DNA from 2 places in the Paenibacillus sp. MER 99-2 genome. Region 2 is predicted to be linked to the other one. Evidence: predicted binding sites of a transcription regulator. Region 2 holds the regulator's gene; the other holds the start of a gene.

Region 1 (11,207 bases), on a different contig from region 2:
TACGTTTAATTTGGATGGCACAGGTCTTTACATTAAATCTGGTCGTGCCTCTGCGACGACGATTGAGGTAGGCGGACAGGTGGTAACTGACGGTAAAGCCACGAATCGGATCCGTTTGCAGCTTGGGGATGACAGTGCTGCAACCACAACGACGGATAGCGTAGGCGCTACATCAACGGATGAAAGCGAAGGTACAGCCACTGGCGAATAACCGAAGTCACTGCGGGGGACACTAACGTTGTCTTAACTTGCAGTTTAATCTTCGGTGAAGCGAGGTGGAAGGCTATGACAGTCAGCTGGATCGTAACAGGTTTAGGGATTATTGTCAGCCTCCTGGGGTATTATTTAACCCCGAGCGCTTGGGGTTACGGAATTTTGGGGTTTGGACTTGCGCATGTGATTTTGGGTGTGCTTGATATGTTCAGACAACCGAACCGCAGCAGGTATTAGGCTATTAGGCAACAGCACGGAAAAGCATTTTTGATCAGCCAACTATGGAGGATCAAGAATGCTTTTTCTATTCCATATCAGCTCTAAAATTAGACTTTTCATTAGGGTATCCTCTATAATGTTACACAGAACATTATGATAACTGAAAGGGTGACCGGTTTGAGTTCAGAAAATTCATTTGATATCGTGTCCAAGATGGACTTGCAGGAACTGACTAATGCCGTAACACAAACGGAAAAGGAAATAGGCACACGTTATGATTTCAAGGGCAGCAAGAGTAGCTTGAAATTGGACAAGGATGCGTTAACCATCGTGTCGGATGACGAGACGAAGCTTAAGTCTGTCATTGATGTGTTGCAATCGAAGATGGCTAAACGAGGACTTCCCCTGAAGAACATTGATTATGGCAAAGTGGAACCAGCTTCCTCAGGGACTGTTCGTCAACGTCTGAGCTTTAAACAAGGCATTGACCAGGATATTGCTAAGAAAATCAATATTTTGATCCGTGATTCCAAGATGAAAGTGAAGAGCCAGATTCAGGGTGATCAACTACGGGTAACTGGAAAAAGTAAGAATGATTTGCAAGCGGTAATGCAAATGTTGAATGGTGCCAATCTACCATTAGATCTGCAGTATACCAACTTTAAATAAGCCAGGCGTTCAGGACGCTTGAAATTCACAGGCGTTTTTTGACACTATAATGGGCGTATATTATACTAAGTGTGCATTGCTGGCAATCAATCATATTAGCCCAGTCATCATCGTTTGCTGACTTTGTGATAAGCAGTACATTTTCTGGAAGTCACCGGAACGTTTAAAACGCATTTACGTTTGAACGGTGGACTTTATTTTTGCGTTTTTACATAGTGAGGCATTTTGCTGAAGTGACTGTACGAATTACAGGTTTCGATGATGTCCTGGGATAAAGATGAGTGTTTGGAGTTATTGGAGGATAAGAGGGAGGGCGTCTTGTGAATTTACCCAACCGGATTACGCTTGCACGAATTTGCTTAATCCCTTTTTTGATGGTGTTTCTGCTCGTGGATTTTCCATTTTATCCAGAGCCGTTGCAGCTTGGAAGCTTCTCGCTTCCTTATAATCAATTGATTGCGGCTGTCATTTTTGTCATTGCAGCAAGTACAGACGGAATCGATGGTTACTTGGCGCGCAAGAACAATATGGTCACTAATCTAGGCAAGTTGCTTGATCCTTTGGCGGACAAGCTGTTAGTGACTGCTGTACTCATTTCGCTCGTGGAAATGGGCAAGTTAGATTCCTGGATCGCTGTCGTAATCATTAGCCGTGAATTTGCAGTAACAGGTCTTCGCCAGATTGCATTGCTCGATGGATCTGTTGTAGCGGCAAGCAATTGGGGCAAGCTAAAAACCGTTGTGCAAATTGTAGCTATTGTATTACTTCTGCTGAATAATTTCCCGTTCTCTTACACGGGGATTCACGTGGATGTTATCGCAGTGTGGGCTGCAGCGATTATAACGATCTGGTCAGGAATTGATTATTTCATTAAAAACAAAAATTTGCTTAATTTATCAAAAGCGTAATCGTTCCGGAAAACGGGTAATTTAGAAGGAACAATTAGTACTAAGGGCAATAGGAAAACATCCTATTGCCCTTTGAATACTCACAGCGTGTACAGGAGGATACAGAATGAAGGCAGAAATCATTGCGGTTGGCACAGAGCTATTGCTTGGACAGATTGTGAATACCAATGCCAGATATTTGTCTCGCGAATTAGCCGCGATCGGAATTGATGTATATTTCCAAACAGTTGTTGGAGACAATCTAAGTCGCCTTAGTGAAGCGATCCGCATTGCTCAGGGTCGTGCAGATGTAATTTTATTTTCCGGTGGCATTGGGCCAACACAGGATGATCTTACGAAGGATGCTTTGGCTGAAGTATTAGGTCGTAAGCTGCATATAGATCGACTAGCGATGGACAAAATAGAAGGCTTTTTCAGGGATCGCAATGTTACTATGACCGAGAATAATCGTCGTCAGGCTATTGTTATCGAAGGGGGAACGCCTCTAGCTAACGAGACGGGGCTTGCAGCGGGAAATGCCATCTCGGACAATGGAAAACATTATGTTGTTATGCCTGGACCGCCTAAAGAGCTGATTCCGATGTTTGAGCAGGAGGTTAAGCCATGGCTCTTCCAGCATGTTCTGACAGAAGAGATGCCGATCTATTCCAGAATGCTGAAGTTTGCAGGTATAGGGGAGTCGGCGTTGGAGGATCGTCTGCTTGATCTGATCGACGGACAGACGGATCCTACAATTGCACCGTACGCAAGCGAAGGGGAGGTTACCGTGCGTGTCTCTACCAAAGCACCTAATGAGGGAGAAGCGAAGGTGAAGCTGGATGCGATGGAAGTTCAGATTCGTGAGCGTTTGCCAGAGCATCTGTACGCTAGTGACGATGTGCCTATTGAGTATACGATTGTTACGATGATGGCTGATATGGGGCTGACTCTTAGTGCTGCTGAGAGCTGTACAGGTGGGCTTGTCATGCAGAGCCTGACATCAATTCCTGGCAGTGCTGCAATTCTCAAAGGCGGAATTGTATGTTACTCCAATGAGATGAAAGAAAAACTGCTGAACGTTCCTCATGATTATCTGGAGGGGGAAGATGCACCCGGAGCGGTAAGTCCTGAAGTTGCTAAAGTATTGGCAGAGCAGGTGCGCATGATTGGTGATGCTAATTTCGGACTAGCTGTTACAGGTGTCGCAGGGCCTGGGTATTCTGAGCGTAAGCCCCCAGGGCTCGTCTTCATTGCTCTAGCCGAACGCGGCAAAGAGACGGAAATTCATGAACTGCGTATTAACGGTAATCGGGAAACGGTTCGCATCCGTTCAACCAAGTCTATCTTGTATCGATTGTGGCGCAAGCTGGTTGAACTAGATTAGTTCTTCCGCTTGGTTTGCTTTTACAGTGCAAAACAAGTATACTTTTAACAGACGGAAGAACCGTAGAATCAGGCGTAGTAGCCTTGTTTACGGTTCTTTTTTCTGTTTAATTCCAGGTTTGCTTGAGGAAGAGGCGCCTCGGCCTTGATAAAAAAAACGAATGTATGTTCGAAAAAAAGCTTGGCAAACGTGTTAAAACAAGGTATCATTATCTTATAAACAGTAAAGGGTGTGAGCATATTGTCAGACCGTCGTGCCGCGCTTGATATGGCGCTCCGTCAAATAGAGAAGCAATTTGGTAAAGGATCCATCATGAAACTGGGTGAGTCGACTCACATGCAAGTGGAAATTATCCCCAGTGGTTCCTTGGCTCTGGATATTGCATTAGGAACAGGCGGCTTGCCTAAAGGCCGGATTGTTGAAATATATGGACCTGAATCTTCTGGTAAAACAACTGTAGCACTCCATGCGATTGCTGAAGTGCAAAAAGTAGGAGGACAAGCTGCATTCATCGATGCCGAGCATGCTCTTGATCCTCAATATGCAAGTAAACTTGGTGTTAACATTGATGAATTGCTTCTGTCTCAGCCAGACACGGGTGAGCAAGGGCTTGAAATTGCAGAAGCACTCGTTCGCAGTGGAGCTGTGGACATTATCGTTATTGACTCCGTTGCTGCATTGGTACCAAAAGCTGAAATTGAAGGCGAAATGGGAGATTCTCACGTTGGTTTGCAGGCACGTCTGATGTCACAGGCGTTGCGTAAATTGTCGGGTGCGATCAGCAAATCCAAAACAATCGCAATCTTCATTAACCAGCTTCGTGAAAAAGTTGGGGTTATGTTTGGTAACCCTGAAACAACACCTGGTGGTCGTGCCTTGAAATTCTACTCCACAGTTCGATTGGATGTTCGTCGGATTGAAAGTATCAAATCAGGCAATGACATTATCGGTAACCGTACACGTGTAAAAGTTGTTAAGAATAAAGTAGCACCACCGTTTAAACAAGCTGAAGTGGATATCATGTACGGTGAGGGTATCTCTAGAGAAGGTAGTATCATTGATATCGGTACAGAACTAGATATCGTTAACAAAAGTGGTGCATGGTATTCCTATGAGGGCGAGCGTCTGGGACAAGGTCGTGAAAATGCGAAGCAATTCATGAAAGAGCACAAAGAAATTGCTCAAGTAATTGAACAAAAAATTCGTGAAGCAAGCAATTTAACGACGCTAGTTCCTGCTCCAACAACTGAGGATCAGCAAAAAGAAGAAGCAGAAGAACAAGAATTGTTTGAAATTAACGAGTAATTTACTGAACTCCTGAGGCTTGTCTGATTGTGACTTGACTGTGCTCAGGAAATAGGTTTGTGGCTCGCATTGTCCAACAGCCTCTGTCCCATGGGACAGAGGCTGTTGGCACGCTAACTCTATAAGATAAGGTCGGGCTGAATTCCCGGCCTTTTATCATAATATCTGATCTCCTGTAGAGAGCAGAGCTATATAAGTTCAACTAAACTTCTTTAGTTGAACCTATATATCAACGATGAAAGGAGATTAAGAATGGACAAATATGATGAGGATTTATTTGAAGAAGCAGAGTTAACGGGGTTATCTCAATTTCCGGATCATGAGGAGCTGACCATTACCCGGGTTGAGCGGTTGCTGAAAGGGCGAGTCGCGCGATATCGGATCGAGTTCGGGATGTACTCAATGACTGTTCTGGAAGATGTAATGATTAAGTATCGGTTGACCCGAGGTAACACATTTGTAAAAAAGGATCTTGAGGAAATTGTTGTGGCTGATGAGCGTCAGCAGACGTATGTTCAGTCTTTGCGATATCTCGAATTCAAGCCACGTACACGTCATGAACTAAGCCAGCGCTTGCGCCAGAAGCAGTTTGCACCTCCGCTAATTGAAGAGGTGCTAGATCGGCTGGAGCAGGAAAAATTGATTGATGATGAAGCATTTGCGAAGGAATGGACACGTCAGCGTATGGAGGGTCAGCGGAAGGGAAAACTGTGGATAAGGCAAGAACTTCGTCAGAAGGGTATTGCCAATGATCTAATTGCTGAAGCTTTGGAAACTGTGAGTGGGGATACAGAATTTGAGACTGCTTTGACCGCAGGGCGGAAGAAGTGGAACCAAGTCAAAGGCGACATTTCTGAGAAAAAACGCAAAACACTTCCTTTTCTGATGCGGCGTGGTTTTCCGATGGATATGGTGCGTCGTGTCGTTAATTGTTTAATTGAAGAAACTGAGGCTAAAGACCCTGATGATGACGACGCTTTACTGTGGGATTAGGAGACAGGACACTCTATGTCGCATTCTCTTGACAATTTCTTTCGTCAAATACTAAAATGGACATGAGTCTTATTGAAATGGAAACCCTTTTTCCTTCCAAAAAAGCGGTTTCGGTTCTTAAGATTTCAATCATTCATGATTATGGGTTCGCTTGAGAGCGGATAGTACGTGGTGAACATGTACACTTGAAATGAAAATCGGCGGGGGATCGCCGTAGGTAATCTTTATTCCCAAACATATGTAAGGCTTGAAAACTGAAAATTGACCCAAGGAATGCCTTGGAGGAATCAACGAGGAGGTGAACAGTATGTACACTGCAATCATGATCGCTCTCGTTGTAGCCGCGCTATTCATTGGGTTCGGAGTAGGATATTTTATTCGCAAATCTCTTGCAGAGGCTAAAATCTCTAGTGCGGAACAAGCTGCCGTACAAATCGTGGAGAACGCGAAAAAAGAGGCAGAGGCACTGAAGAAAGAAACGGTGCTTGAAGCGAAGGATGAAATTCATCGCATTCGCGCCGAGGCTGAAAAAGACACTCGTGAACGTCGGAATGAAATTCAACGACAAGAAAGACGATTGTTGCAAAAAGAAGAGTCGCTGGATAAAAAGATGGAATCACTCGAACGTAAAGAAGAGCAAGTGGCTAACAAAGAGAAACGTATTGATGAGACACAGCAGCAAATTGAAATGATCTACAAAAACCAGGTGACTGAATTGGAGCGTATATCCAATCTCACCATGGAAGATGCACGCAGTATCATACTGTCCAACGTAGAACAGGAAGTTCGTCACGAGACGGCTCAAATGATCAAGGACATCGAACAGCAGGCGAAAGAAGAGGCGGACAAGAAATCTCGCGAGATTATTACGCTTGCTATCCAACGTTGTGCGGCTGATCACGTTGCGGAAACAACAGTATCTGTTGTGACATTGCCGAATGAAGAAATGAAAGGCCGGATTATCGGTCGTGAAGGACGTAACATCCGTGCGCTTGAAACCCTTACGGGAATTGACCTCATTATCGATGATACGCCAGAAGCAGTTATTCTGTCGGGCTTTGACCCGATCCGTCGTGAGATTGCTCGTACTGCCCTTGAGAAATTGGTGGCAGATGGACGAATCCACCCGGCACGTATTGAAGAGATGGTTGAGAAATCTCGTAAAGAAGTGGACGAGCGTATCCGTGAATACGGTGAGCAGGCAACCTTTGAAGTTGGCGTACATGGATTGCACCCAGACTTGATCAAAATTTTGGGACGACTGAAGTTCCGTACAAGTTATGGTCAGAATGTCTTGAAACATTCCATGGAAGTGGCTTACTTGACTGGGCTGATGGCTGGCGAACTCGGAGAAGACGTAACGCTGGCAAGACGTGCAGGTCTATTGCATGACATCGGTAAAGCGCTGGATCACGAAGTGGAAGGATCACACGTCGAAATTGGCGTGGAACTGGCGAAGAAATACAAAGAACATCCTGTAGTAATCAACAGTATCGCTTCCCATCATGGGGATTGCGAAGCGACTTCGGTTATTGCGATGTTGGTTGGCGCAGCAGATGCGCTCTCCGCAGCAAGACCGGGTGCACGCCGCGAAACACTGGAAACGTATATCAAACGACTGGAGAAACTGGAAGAGATTTCAGAATCGTTCGAAGGTGTCGAGAAATCGTACGCTATCCAAGCTGGACGCGAAGTTCGTGTTATGGTACAGCCTGAGAAGATCGACGATGCTGAGGCATTCCGTCTCGCACGTGACATTACGAAGATGATCGAGAATGAACTCGATTATCCAGGTCACATCAAAGTCACCGTTATTCGGGAAACCCGTGCGGTTGAATACGCAAAATAGAGTATTTTGGGAAAAGTGGCCGCAGTGATGGGCCACTTTTCCTGTTGATAACCAAGTATTGCAAGTGTCAGAATCTGAAGTTTTGTAGGGAATGAAGGAGGCAGTACCATGAAAGTTCTGTTTATTGGTGATATTGTAGGTAACGTTGGGCGGAAAGCATTGAAGGAAAATCTTCCGTACCTAAAAAATAAATATAAACCACATGTCATTATTGTGAATGGTGAAAATGCAGCCGCAGGTCGAGGAATTACTGGTGCAATTGCTAACGAATTTTTCAATTGGGGCGTGCATGGAATCACCCTCGGTAACCATACATGGGATAACAAGGACATTTTTGATTTTATAGATGATGAACCACGTATGATTCGCCCAGCGAACTTCCCTCCGGGCACACCAGGAAGAGGGTATACGGTGGTCAAAGGCGAGGGTAAGGAACTTGCCATCGTTAACTTGCAAGGTCGGACTTTCCTACCTGCACTGGACTGCCCATTCCGTGTAGCTGATGAAATTGTAGATGAGCTACGTCAGGATTATAAATGTATTCTCGTGGATATGCATGCTGAAGCCACTTCGGAGAAAATCGCGATGGGATGGCACCTTGATGGACGTGCGTCTCTTGTCGTAGGTACACATACTCATGTACAGAGTAATGATGATCGTATTTTGCCAGGTGGAACTGCTTATCTGACAGATGCCGGTATGGTTGGACCACGTGACGGAATTCTTGGTATGGAGCGTGAAGCGGTTCTCCGTAAGTTCTATACACAACTGCCTGTGCGCTTTGTCGTAGACGACGGCAAATGGCATTTTCACGGCGTGATGGTTGAGATTGATGAATCTACAGGTGCAGCAACACGAATTGAAAAAATCCGCCTGACAGAAGACGAGTGGCGCATGGAATAGGGGCAATGTCCCATTTTGCAAGGAAACCCGTCTAAAAAGAAGGAATTTTTTTGCCTCCCGCGAATAACATCTAGTAAGTGGAAACAAACATTCAACATTCCCAGGGAGGTACTTACCATGGAAGTATTAAAAGTTTCAGCAAAGTCCAATCCCAATTCCGTAGCCGGCGCACTTGCAGGAGTTCTTCGTGAACGTGGAAATGCTGAACTGCAGGCCATTGGAGCGGGAGCACTGAACCAAGCCATTAAAGCGGTAGCGATAGCCCGGGGATTTGTAGCACCAAGCGGAGTTGACTTGATTTGTATTCCAGCTTTTACAGACATTGTGATTGACGGTGAGGATCGAACGGCCATTAAGCTGATTGTGGAGCCCAGATAATACATGCATTCTTAGCATGAACCTGTTTACGAAGTAGACAGGTTTTTTGCGTTCTATTCGCTACATTAGCGTGGAAGAGGGGGAATTGGTATGAAGGAATGGCTCATCGCTGACTATCATTGTGATGTACTTAGTAAAATGTTGACACAGCCGGGAATTTCCTTTCAAGATGCTCCAGAGCTTGATGTGAACTGGCAGCGAATGAAGGATGGCAACATTGGACTGCAAGCATTTGCTGTGTATTTACCCGAAGTGTTGGGCAGAGGTAAGTTTGAACATGTCATGAGCCAGTTAGAAATATACCGTACCCAGGTGGAACGTAGTAACGCACGACCCGAAGGTACACAGACGTTGTTATGGCGTGAACAGCTTACTCAGAAGGCAGGGCAGCCACATCCATGGGGCTTGCTTACGTTGGAAGGTGTAGATGGGCTAGAGGGAAATCTTTTTTATCTGGAGATATGTTATCGGATGGGTGTTCGCATTGTGGGTATAACGTGGAATTATGCCAATTGGGCGGCAGACGGAATTATGGAACAGCGAGGAGCGGGTCTGACGGAGAAAGGCAGGCAGTTGGTTCAACGTTGTAATCAGATAGGGATGTTGCTAGACGTGTCACACTTGAGTGAAAAGGGCTTTTGGGAGCTCGCCGATCTTAGTGAACGTCCTTTCATAGCATCACACTCCAACAGCTATACGGTATGTCCGAATGTACGTAATCTGAAGGATGATCAGATTCGTGCGATTATTACACGGGATGGCCGAATAGGACTCACGTTTGTCCCTTGGTTTGTGAAGCAGGAAGGTGATGTTCAGATCGAGCATTTATTGCCACATATTGAACAGATCTGCTCTCTAGGTGGTCAGCATCATTTGATGCTTGGGTCTGATTTTGACGGAATTTCTACATATATCGAACAGCTTGAACACGCAGGACACTATCCGAAATTAATCAATACGCTATGCAAGCACTACGATGAATCCTTAGTTCGCGGCTGGATCTGGGGTAACGGTGTGAGCTATTTGAGCAAAAACTTACCTGAGATCGAACCCGTAGGAAAACGGTAAAGTTTAAATAAAGTCCTAAGGGACATGATGATCTAAGTGAAATGTGCATCTGAAAGGAAAGTACATGTTATCTCATGTTATAAGCTCATAACTATTTAATGGAAAAGTGTAAGGTTCATTAAACCGCAGATTTTCCAAAAACAGGTTTGAATTCAGGTAAAATAAGTGTATTTCATGAATTTTCATCAGTTCGTTTTCATTTCACTGCAAAAAGGAGTATAATACCATTGGATTGTTAAGAGCCTAATGAGGCCATAGATAAACAAGGAGTGAAATTCACAATGAGTAAAACAGTACCTGTGGGCGTATCAGCCCGCCACATTCACGTATCCCAAGAGCACGTTGAAATTTTGTTCGGTAAAGGTTATGAATTGACTGAGTTTAAACCTCTGTCCCAACCTGGACAATACGCTGCTAACGAAACAGTAGCTGTAATTGGTTCCAAAGGACAGTTCGATAAAGTGCGTATCCTCGGTCCAGTTCGTCCTGAAACACAGCTGGAAATTTCGATGACAGATTCCTTCGCTATTGGTGTTAAAGCACCTGTACGCGAGTCTGGAAGCATTGAAGGTACACCAGGCATTACAATTAAAGGACCAGCTGGCGAAGTAACGATCGATAAAGGTGTTATTGTTGCCGCTCGTCACATTCACTTCCATACGTCTGATGCTGCTAAATGGGGCATTGAGGACAAACAAATGCTGAAAGTTCGTCTGGGCGGAGATCGTGGTCTGGTACTGGAAAATGTACTGGCTCGTGTATCTGATTCCTTTGCATTGGACATGCATATTGACACTGATGAAGCAAATGCAGCTGGCGCACGTAATGGTGATACTGCTGAAATCATCGACTAGTCATTTGTAATGTGTCAATTGTGGAGTGGCCTTGGCACTCTATTAATACAACAACCCGAGCATACCTTATAGCTGGATATTCCAGCGGGGCTCGGGTTTTTTGTTGCATTTGAAGTACAGACAGGAGACTCATTCGTCATCTGTTAGAGGAGAGGGCGTGTGCGCTTTGCAGGTGGAACTAGAGCCCAATACATGTTATAATTTACTGTAATGCTCTTTTGAATCATGGAATATAAAGCTTATATGCGAACTAGAGATGGACTAACGAATTTTTATGAATAGAGGCTGTAAGGAGTGACCGAAGGAAATGGCTAAAGACTCAAAAAAGGACTACTCCCAATATTTTGATTTCTCCGATGCCAAAGTAATTTCGCAAGATGAATTCAGCAAAAAGATTCGAATTCGGGGTCGGGATATTAATATCAAATCGGAGCCGAATCATCGTCAGGAGAAACAGCGGGGCAAGGAAGACGTACAGGTACTAT
Region 2 (11,207 bases):
ATCGTGTTACACCTCTGACATCAGCCAGCGCTAACCTCATCATTCCTCTGTCGATTGCTGGATTGGGGCAATTTCTTGCCCTCCGATCGAGAATATCGGGCGTAGAAAGTTCAAGACAACCTATTGCCGAAACGATGACAGCTTATGCAGATACATTCTTACTAGCCGCAAGCGTAGCGATAGGTGGAGCCCTCTTCAGTTTGTTACTTAAGTCAAACGTTAAAAAATGATATTCAGATTGTATCATGTCGCCAATCGGCGACTTTTTTGTTTTATCTGCATTAGTCCACTATAAATAATGAATGTATATTCCTACAATATTTTATAAAGTTTACTTATAATTTTATGTAGGTTATATTTTAATATGTAACAATAAGTATAATTCTAGATTTTTGGGGGAACTCATGAAATTCATTTTACCATTAGTAGTAGCCATGATAGTTGTAATAGGTATTATAGTAGGTCTACGATCATCTATTTCGAGTTTCAATAAAGAATCAGTCAGTGAAAAGCAATTCAATACAACTTCTCATAGCATACATATTCTTAAGGGGGAGGCTCTCGCAGGTACTTCATCTACCAAACTGATTAGTGTTCCTACAGAGTTTAATCAGGTAAAAATAGATTTTATAAACTCAGGCTCGAAGCCGTTTACGTTTACCATAAACCAGGGGACGATCTCGGGTCATGCGCCAATGTCTGGCACGGTTCCAGCAGATGGTGGGATCCATACGTTTTCTAGTGAAGAGGCGTGGTCAACTGGAGAGTATTATCTGAATATTTCATCCGCGCAAAATATGTCAGGTACTGTGAACGTGGATCTATTGAAATGACCACACGTACAATAGTGTATGATAACTCAACCTACAGCCTGTGGCTGATAGGTCTTTTTTATTAATTTAAGCAAATATGGACATCAAAAAACAAATAAATTTTTGGTAGACGGGTTAAGTATATAAGTGTAAATATCATAATTGGCTTCAATCCTTACTGTGTGATTCAATAATTGTGCAAATGTTTTAACAGTATTAAGTATGTTGAAAGTTTCATATGAATGAGTTATAATTCATTTATATTTTGAACAATTTAATTTTTAAAAATTAAAAAAACTCATTAATTGGAGATGTTAATATGAATCAAGCAAAGCAACTTGTTTCCGAACAACGGACATTTTTTAATACAGGTCAAACTAAAAACGTTGAATACCGCATCCATGCTCTTCAGCAACTAAGAGCAGGAATTGAGAAATATCAGCAACGCATATTAGATGCATTACGTGCTGATCTGAATAAATCTGAGGCTGAGGCATACGGATCTGAGATTCGAATCGTGCTGGGTGAATTAGATTTTGCATTAGAGCATTTAGCGGAGTGGGCTACGCCTAAATCTGTACCTACAGCTGCAGCGATACCTGATGGAGTAAGTACCATATACGCAGAACCGTATGGAGTTGCGCTAATTATTGCACCTTGGAACTATCCATTCCAACTGGCATTTGGGCCACTCATTGGAGCGATTGCAGCGGGTAACTGTGCCGTTATTAAGCCATCTGAATTAACACCAACGGTTTCTCGTCTGATCAATGATCTGATTCAGGATGTATTTCCTAGAGAGTACATTGCAGTTATGGAAGGTGAAGTTGAGACAAGTACAGAACTGTTGAATGAACATTTTGATTATATTTTCTTTACAGGTAGCACTGGTGTTGGGCGTATTGTCATGAAAGCTGCTGCTGAACATCTAACTCCGGTTACGTTGGAACTGGGGGGCAAAAGTCCGGTCATTGTTCACAAGGATGCGGATCTGAAGCTTACGGCTCAACGTATTGTACGTGGTAAATACCTCAATGCTGGACAAACCTGCGTAGCACCAGATTATTTGTTTGTACATGAACAAGTGCACGATGAATTGATTGCATTAATTCAAGATGAAATTCAGGACAAATTCGGAAATGATGTAATGAAGAACCCGGACTTCCCGCATATTGTTAATGCCCGTAACTTTGATCGAGTGTCGAAATTCCTTGAGGATGGTAAAGCGTTGATTGGTGGTCGTTCTGAGCGTGATAAACTGCTTATTGAGCCTACTGTATTGGGTGATGTGGACTGGAGTTCAGCCATAATGCAGGAGGAGATTTTTGGTCCGATTCTTCCGGTTATGACTTATCAAGATCTTAACCCCGTGTTAGATGAGATTGTCCGTCGGCCTAAACCATTGGCACTATATCTCTTCACACAAGATGAGCAATTACAGGAGCAAGTTCTGAACCAAGTGTCCTTTGGTGGAGGCTGTATTAATGATACGTTATCGCATATGACTTCACATTACCTGCCATTTGGGGGCGTGGGGGAGAGTGGTATGGGTTCGTACCATGGACAGCAAAGTTTTGATGTGTTCTCCCATCACAAAAGTATTATGAAACGTACCCAGTAATAATCTTGGAAGTTGCAACGTAAAAAAGAGGTTGTCCTAAATATTAGGACAACCTCTTTGTGTATTTCATTTCATGTGTGATTATTGAAATCTGAAAATCAAATCTTATTAATGAAGATCGCGGAAAAGACCTATAACTTTACCTAAGATGCTAACATGTTTCAAACGAAGCGGTTCAAATGTGGCGTTCTCCGGCTGAAGACGAATATGATCCTTCTCCTTATAGAAGGTTTTCACTGTAGCTTCGTCGTCCTCAGTCATGGCAACAACGATATCACCGTTATCAGCAGTTTGCTGCTGACGTACAATCACGTAGTCCCCATTAACAATACCTGCTTCAATCATACTATCCCCAACAACAGAAAGCATAAATACCTTTTGTTCGCCTACATAATGAGTAGGAAGAGGGAAGTAGTCCTCAATGTTCTCGGTTGCTGTGATTGGAACACCGGCAGTTACTTTACCCACAACAGGAATGCGAGCAACGCTGTGTGCGAACTGGTGGGAGTGCTCTGATTCCTCTTGGCTTAACAATTCGATAGCTCTTGGTTTCGTTGGGTCTCTTCTAATGAGACCTTTCTTCTCCAAACGATCCAAATGTCCGTGAACCGTAGAGCTGGAAGCTAGTCCAACCGCTTCTCCAATTTCCCGTACGGAAGGAGGATACCCCTTCAACCGGACTTCATTGCGTATAAACTCCAGAATAGCCTGTTGCCTGCTGGATATCTTCGACATACCGTATCAACCCCATTTAGTAACGTTTGGGAAAATTATAACATAGAACCTCCGTTCGTACAAACATAAGTTCTAAATAAAATGGGATAAAATCAAGAAATTTGCTACAAAAAGATGGAATTTCGAGCATAGATAATAAATCCTGTGACTTAGGGAATAACCTAGGGAAGATTTAAGTCGGAAATAAAGCGAGAAAAAAGCGAACAATTGTTCCGAAAAAGTTGTTGAACAAAACAAATGTTCGTGTTATATTGTTTTCAACAGATAGGAACAAACGTTTGGAGGTCGATTTTTAATGAGATATTCAACTTATCAAAGTATTTATGAACCAGTAAATTCCGAAGCGGTTAAGACTAACATAGGTAATCTCCAGAAATCATTCGCACAGCTGAAGATGCCAACCTGGATTTTGAAACTGTCTTTGGTGGCTTTCATTATAATTGTTGGATGCAGTACAGTGCTTACAGTATTTGCTGGGAATGAGAACGATTTGTTGCCCGGTGGCAAAATCGCAGTTTCTGAGGGAGATACGTTATGGAGTATTTCTGTAGATTACAAACCGGAAAGCATGGATACGCGTGTATATATAGAAGCAATTAAACAAGTGAATCAACTTCAATCGACTACAATTCAAGCTGGACAAGTGTTGGTTTTGCCCCAGATTTCCCAATAAAGAGTAGATTCTAACTAGCCAGCAGCCCCCGACCTTGACAACCCGTCCCGATCATGTCAAAGTTAATATGACTTTGTAATTTTGGAGGGGACAAGATTGGATATAGATAGCCTAGTAGCACGTATTAACGAATTGGCTCGCAAACAAAAATCTACTGGTTTATCAGAGGAAGAGCTTGCTGAGCGTGCAAAACTTAGAGAGATTTATTTGAACAACATCCGAAGCAATTTCAGACAACAGTTAGATTCCATTGAAATTGTGGATGATGAGAAACATCAAGGCCGCCAAGGCAAACTCAAACACTAGAGAAACCTAATGATATCATTACGATATTTAGGTTTCTTACTGTTATTTTGAGAATGCTGTTTTTTTAGATAAGGGGGAACTTTTGGTTTACAGTCATGTAAGCCGATACAAAGACAAAATAAGGGGGATTCTCATGGCTCGTTCGTTCGAGAGAACGGTTCGCAAAAATTCTAAGCAGTTGAATCATCAACGCAAAAAGAATGGTCAACAAGTTTCAGGTACACCAGGTGTCGATATTTTTAAAGGTCGCAGCCTGTTGTTCCCTATATTCTTGATTGGACTTGCGTTTCTGTATCTATTTATGAGTACATTTCTTGTTAAAGCTCCAATGACAACTTGGGATTGGGTTACCATGCTGCTTTACGTATTTTTGGCTGTAATCTTTCTTCTCCGTCGTCCTTACCTTAAGATTGGAAACAGCACGATTGCGACGATTAAAGGTAACCGTGAGCGGTCAATCGGTGTTGACGATATCGTGAAGTTCCGAATTGAGCCTGGTACAGTTGTCATTGAGCACAACGGTCGTGGTAAGAGATGGGTATTCACTAAATTGTTGAATCGTTACGATACAGATGCGATTACCGAGCGTCTTCTGAGATTTGCCAAGTCGCATCAGATTACTGTGGAAACTTACGAGAAAAAGTAATTACTGCATAAAGGGGAAGATGACCGTAATGACGTTAAAAGCAATTTTGTTCGATCTAGATGATACATTGTTATGGGATGAGCGCAGTGTCAGAGAAGCTTTCCATGAAACTTGTCTTGTAGCTGCGGCAGAGACGGGTGTTGATCCGGCTGCACTTGAAGAAGCTGTTCGTAATGAAGCACGGAATCTGTATGAATCCTACGAGACATTTGCGTTCACCAAGATGATTGGAATTAATCCATTTGAGGGTCTATGGGCTAACTTCACAGGTGGAGATCAACCTGAGTTCCGTCAGTTAGAGCAGCTTGCGCCTGCGTATCGTAGAGATTCATGGTATCGTGGTCTCTTGAAAATGGGTGTAGACCGTCAAGATCTTGCGGACAGATTGGCATCCCAGTTTGGGGCAGAGCGTAGATCTAGACCTCATATCTATGAGGAAACGATCGATACGTTAAGTCATCTTAAAGGAAAGTTCAAACTTTTGCTTTTAACGAATGGTTGTCCAGCTCTTCAACAAGAGAAGTTAGATGGCGTTCCTGAGATCGTGCCTTTCTTTGATGAAATCATTATTTCTGGTTCTTTTGGTAAAGGTAAACCTGACCCTTCAATCTTCCAGCATGCTTTGGACAAATTAGGTGTTCAACCTGAAGAGAGTATGATGGTTGGAGACAAGCTCACGACAGATATCCGAGGTGCTCTATCTACTGGGATTAAGTCAGTATGGATTAATCGTGAGAACAAAGAGAACTCAGAAACCTATACACCGGATCATGAGATTAAGCATCTTTCGGAATTGGAACGGATCATTGCTACATTTTAAAGAAATTTGCAGTGTGGTGTAATTTACAAACATCAATGACTTATGTTGAGATGGCAGCCCATCCAGCATGGTCATTGATGTTTTTATATTTTCGGAGAAAATAGCAGCTATGGAGAGCGTAGTCAATGTTTATTTTTTTTGTAAAAGTTATTGAAATAATATTTTACCTGCATTAGAATATAACTAACATACTAGTATGACTAGTATATGGAAACTGAATGTATGGTTATTTCAAATTTTGGTCTTAATGTGAAGTTTGAATATACCGTATTAATTTTCATTTATTTTGTAAGCGCTTTACATAATTTTGATTCAGTCAAATAGGAGTGTAGAACTGAAAAGTACCAGATCTTCTCCAGGTAAAATGTCTAAATGATGCAACGTTTATCCAACAAAATGATATCGCTTACATTCGTGATTTGTTTATTCCGTAGTGGGGGTGAAGTTGGTCTGTAAGATGTCTTCAACAGGAAGAAGAGGTGGGAGTTGCAATTGAAGTATTAGTTCTCAGTTACATTATCAAGATAGGGATCGGAGTGAATGACACATGGAGTCTGAAACAGCTAAAGCCACACTAACGATGACATCTTTACGTAAAGAGAGCAAGCTTAGAACAATGGGAGCAATGTTCCGCAAGGACTGGCAGTTGTACTCATTGTTAATTCTGCCCATTATTTACCTTATCATTTTCAAATATGGACCGATGATCGGCAATATTATTGCATTTAGACGTTTTGTACCAGGGGGGAGTATCTTTGGAGAAACTTGGGTTGGCCTAAGGTACTTTCAAATGTTCATACAAGATCCAACCTTCTGGAAAGTGTTTAGCAATACGTTAATGTTAGGTGGACTCGCGTTGCTATTTACTTTTCCGGTTCCAATCATTTTTGCTCTTTTGCTGAATGAAGTGAAAAGCAAACGTTTCAAAAAATTTGTGCAAACGGCTTCCTACCTTCCACATTTTCTGTCCATCGTAATCGTAGCAGGTATGATTCTACAATTGACCTCAGTGAATGGTTCTATTAATAGTCTAGTCTCATTTTTTACAGGTGAGAGCATTCCGTTCATGCAGAGAGCTGAGTGGTTTAGAACGATCTATATTACCTCTGAAATCTGGCAGGGCATGGGCTGGGGAGCGATTTTGTATCTTGCGGCATTAACAACGATTGATGATTCCTTATACGAAGCAGCACGCATTGATGGCGCAAACCGTTGGAAACAAACGATTCACGTGACAATCCCAGGTATTTTACCAACAATTGTTACCTTGCTGATATTGAACATGGGTAATTTCTTAGCTGTTGGTTTTGAGAAGATTTTGCTCTTGTATAACCCGCTTATATATGAAACTTCTGATGTCATTTCTACCTATCTATACCGCGTCGGCATGGGAACAGGTAACTTCAGCTATGCAACGGCGATTGGACTATTTGAATCCATCATTGGATTGATACTGGTATTCTCGGTTAACGCAATCTCACGCAGACTGACACAGCGAAGCTTGTGGTAGAGGAGGGGCAGCATGATTGAATCTAAATCCTATAAAGTGTTCAAAGTGTTTAACGCCATCTTTCTGATCTTTGTTGTATTCATTACGCTATATCCGTTCCTTAATGTTGTAGCGCAATCATTCAGCAGTGAGTCATACATTAACTCAGGCAAGGTAAGCTTGTTCCCTAGAGGCTTTAATGTAGAAACGTACAAAACCATTTCCGCAGACAGCATGTTCTGGACTAATTATAAAAATACGATCATTTACACCGTTGTTGGTACGCTGATTTCAATGTTCATGACAACGATCTTTGCCTATGCCCTCTCCAAAAAGAGACTCATGGGACGAAAATTTCTAACCATGTTTGCGGTGTTCACCATGTTCTTTAGCGGAGGGTTGATCCCGAACTATGTGTTGATCAATTATCTTGGTTTCAACAACACGATGTGGGCGATTGTGGTTCCTGGTGCAATTAGTATCTATAACATGTTAATTATGAAATCATTCTTTGAAAATATGCCGGAGGAGTTAGAGGAAGCCGCAGCCATTGATGGACTGAATACGTATGGCATCTTGCTTAGAATCATACTGCCGCTGAGTAAAGCGGTAATGGCAACAATGGTTCTATTTTATGCAGTAGGTCATTGGAATTCCTGGTTTCCCGCATTCTTGTACCTCGACAAAAAGGAACTGTTTCCCGTCACGATTTATTTGCGTAATATGATTGCCGGTGCAACTGGTGGCGCTTCAGCGGGTGCCTCGGCCGATAACTTAACTCAAATTGCCGCAAACATTAAATCCGTTACGATGGTTCTTACCATCTTACCGATTCTCACGATATATCCATTTGTTCAGCGATATTTTGTAACCGGTATCATGTTGGGATCCGTTAAACAATAATCCCAATTGCATATAGTTCTCATTTGGATTGTAAGGCCGAACTTAAACCACACGCAGGGGGTAACGAAATGAAACACAGACCACGTAAGCTTGTAGGCAAGATGGTTTTGGCAACAATGATGAGTGTTGTACTGGCAGCCTGTAGTAGCGGAGGTGGCAGTGAAGGGAAAGTAGAAGCTGAGACGTTAGGCGCGATGGAATCGTATAATGTCGGCGATACATTTAAAGCCACGGAACCATTCAAACTTCCAATTCTGTATAGTGATCATCCATCGTATCCGTACAATAAGGATTGGCTATTAATCAAGAAAATAACGGAGCTAACGGGCGTAACATTGGATCCAACGATTGTTCCCATGAGTGATTATCCTCAGAAAAGATCCCTTCTGATCAGTTCTGGTGACGCGCCTTTGGTAATTCCAAAAACATACCCTGGTGAAGAGTCAGCCTTTGTATCCTCAGGTGCGATTCTGCCTGTGAGTGATTATGTTGATATGATGCCTAACTTTAAGGATAAGGTGGAGAAGTGGGGACTGGAAGATGAGCTTGAAGGATTGCGACAAGAGGATGGAAAATATTATGTACTCCCAGGTCTTCATGAAGAAGTCTGGCCTGATTATACACTGATTGTCAGAACGGATCTGTTTGAGAAAAATAATATTGCGATCCCTACGACATGGGAAGAGTTATATGATGCAGCTAAAAAGCTTAAAGAAATTTATCCGGATTCCGTTCCGTTCTCCGATCGTTTTGAATTCAACAGCACATTGAACATCGCTGCCACTGGTTTTGGAACAAAAGGTGGATGGGGATTTGGTAACGGCTTGACGTATAAGGCAGATCAGGATGAGTTTGTGTATACTGCAACAACACCAGAGTACAAGGAGATGCTGACGTACTTTAACAAGTTGGTGTCTGAGGGACTTTTGGACAAAGAAAGTTTTACACAAGATGATGATCAGGCTACGCAAAAATTTGTCTCTGGTAAATCGTTTATGATTAACGGTAACTCGCAAACCCTTGTACTACATCGCAATGACATGAATAAAACATTAGGTGAAGGGAACTTCTCCATTGCCAAAATTACCGTGCCTGGTGGTCCGAAGGGTCAACTGATGTCTGGTTCTAGACTTGAGAACGGGGTTATGATTTCAGGCAAAATTAAAGATAATGATTACTTTAAAGCAACAATGCAATTTATAGACTGGTTATATTACAGTGACGAAGGTCAGGAATTTGCTAAATGGGGTGTTGAAGGAGAGACGTATACCAAACAAGATGGTGTCCGTAAATTGGCAGACGACGTGAATTATAACGGATTGAATCCAAAAGGAACGAAGGATTTACGTATTGATTATGGCTTCTCAGGTGGTGTATTTGCCTATGGTGGAACGACAGATCTGCTTCATTCCATGTTTAGCGAGGATGAGTTGAAGTTCCAACAGGCTATGAAAGATACGAAGGAAGTCATTCCGGCAGAACCACCTATTCCATACTCTGACATTGACCGTGAACAGGTTACATTGTTAAGCACGCCTTTGAAGGATTACTCGGATCAGAATACGCTGAAATTCATTCTTGGCGATCGTGATATTTCAGAATTCGATACGTTTGTACAAGAATTAGAGAAACAAGGTTTGTCGCAATATATTCAGATCTCTAATGAAACGTACAAGAAGTACAAAGAAAATAATCAGTAATAGTATGTAATCTATAATGTACCCGATTGCCGTTACACTGACCTAGTTTTAGTGGGACGGCAATTTGTGGTAGTATGGTTGGATACGGCTGATAGAAAGAGGTTAAGCGATGTCACTTCACCAGAAGATTAGAGGCTCGACCCGAGCTTATTCATACAACCTCATCAAAGAACGCATCTTTCATCTAGAGCTTGAGCCTGGAACGAAGATTTCGGAGAAAGAAATTGCTGATGAATTGCAGGTTAGTAGAACCCCAGTACGAGAAGCATTTATGAAGCTTGCCGAAGAGGAGTTGCTGGATATCATTCCTCAGAGCGGAACCATTGTTTCCAAAATTAATTTGGAGCATGTTGAAGAAGGGCGTTTCATGAGAGAAAAGATTGAGAAAGAAATCGTTACGCTCGCTTGTTCCTCCTTTGATGATGAATACAAATTCAAAATGGAAACCAATATTGCGATGCAGGAAGTGAGCGCGGACAAAAACAATTTTTATAGATTGTTTGAGTTAGACGAAGAATTTCATCAGATTCTATTTCAAGCTACTGGGAAAATGAGAACCTGGAAAATGCTTCAGCAGCTTAACATTCCTTTTAATCGATTACGGATTTTGCGTCTCTCTGAGGTCTCCAACGCCAGCAATATCATTTCGCAGCATAAGGAAATTTATCAACTTATTGCGGAACGCAAAACAGATCAAGCAGTTGAAGTGATGGAGCAACATCTTCGTCTCGTTGTGGTGGAGCAGGAAACGATTAAGAGCAAATATCCGCACTATTTCATATAAAAATTCAAATGGTGTATAATGACGTCATACACAAAACCCCCTGTTCCGCGGAACAGGGGGTTTGTTGAGCACACACAATCTCGTATGTGATTAATTTTGAGCTTGTTTAATGAATGTAGGATCCGGATACGGATCAGCAATCCAACCATTTTTCTCGATAAAGAGACGAACGGCAATAATTTGTTTGTTCTCCATTAATGTGAAGAAGTGCGGTGTGCTTTCTGGTACAGAAATAACGTCTCCAGGAGACAACTCAACATTAAAATAACCTACATCGTCAGTGGCTTTAATAACAAAGATCCCTTTACCCGCTACGATTGCACGGATCTCATCTTCAGCATGAGTGTGAATTTCTTCGAATTTAGCGAGTTTCTCCTCAATGTCTGGAGTTTGTTCAGATAATGTGATTACATCCCAAATCTGGTACCCGCGGCGTGCAGCCAAGTCCTTGATCTCATGGTCAAAGGTTTCGAGAACGGCGCTTTTTTGATCATCCGTAAGTGCAAAGTTGTTTTGCAGCTCGGAGTCCAATTTAGACGCATCCCATTTTTCGTACAATACTTCATATTTGTCTAAGAAATTTCGAACATTCTCGTCTCCAGTGATACGTTCGTTCGTATTTCGGATTACAATTTCAGCCATGTTCTTTCCCTCTTTTCCACTTGGTTTAATTGATATTATATCGGCTGTAACGAATTTTGTCGATTCACATTTTGTC

Evidence for each region. Region 2 encodes LexA, which represses DNA repair genes until DNA is damaged. Its sites were predicted from a motif close to CGAACATATGTTCG; they were not measured.
Region 1: recA (recombinase RecA) is a predicted target of LexA. The motif match lies at 3,530-3,543, and genes of this name have one in related genera.

The regions. Positions count from the first base shown of each region.
Region 1 is NZ_JAMAUZ010000008.1:124,323-135,529, forward strand. Features, by position in the region: gene M3636_RS24290 (helix-turn-helix domain-containing protein) at 1-211, shown strand, start outside; gene M3636_RS24295 (hypothetical protein) at 286-450, shown strand; gene M3636_RS24300 (YajQ family cyclic di-GMP-binding protein) at 610-1,101, shown strand; gene pgsA (CDP-diacylglycerol--glycerol-3-phosphate 3-phosphatidyltransferase) at 1,422-2,009, shown strand; gene M3636_RS24310 (competence/damage-inducible protein A) at 2,116-3,372, shown strand; gene recA (recombinase RecA) at 3,613-4,677, shown strand; gene M3636_RS24320 (regulatory protein RecX) at 4,930-5,670, shown strand; gene rny (ribonuclease Y) at 5,978-7,519, shown strand; gene M3636_RS24330 (TIGR00282 family metallophosphoesterase) at 7,628-8,422, shown strand; gene M3636_RS24335 (stage V sporulation protein S) at 8,540-8,800, shown strand; gene M3636_RS24340 (dipeptidase) at 8,891-9,868, shown strand; gene pduL (phosphate propanoyltransferase) at 10,150-10,722, shown strand; gene miaB (tRNA (N6-isopentenyl adenosine(37)-C2)-methylthiotransferase MiaB) at 11,030-11,207, shown strand, end outside.
Region 2 is NZ_JAMAUZ010000001.1:1,223,704-1,234,910, forward strand. Features, by position in the region: gene M3636_RS05560 (MDR family MFS transporter) at 1-230, shown strand, start outside; gene M3636_RS05565 (hypothetical protein) at 405-833, shown strand; gene M3636_RS05570 (aldehyde dehydrogenase) at 1,132-2,433, shown strand; gene lexA (transcriptional repressor LexA) at 2,542-3,168, opposite strand; gene yneA (cell division suppressor protein YneA) at 3,464-3,841, shown strand; gene M3636_RS05585 (DUF896 domain-containing protein) at 3,938-4,147, shown strand; gene M3636_RS05590 (hypothetical protein) at 4,281-4,793, shown strand; gene M3636_RS05595 (HAD family hydrolase) at 4,822-5,613, shown strand; gene M3636_RS05600 (ABC transporter permease) at 6,194-7,123, shown strand; gene M3636_RS05605 (carbohydrate ABC transporter permease) at 7,136-8,005, shown strand; gene M3636_RS05610 (ABC transporter substrate-binding protein) at 8,074-9,705, shown strand; gene M3636_RS05615 (GntR family transcriptional regulator) at 9,815-10,489, shown strand; gene M3636_RS05620 (acireductone dioxygenase) at 10,580-11,131, opposite strand.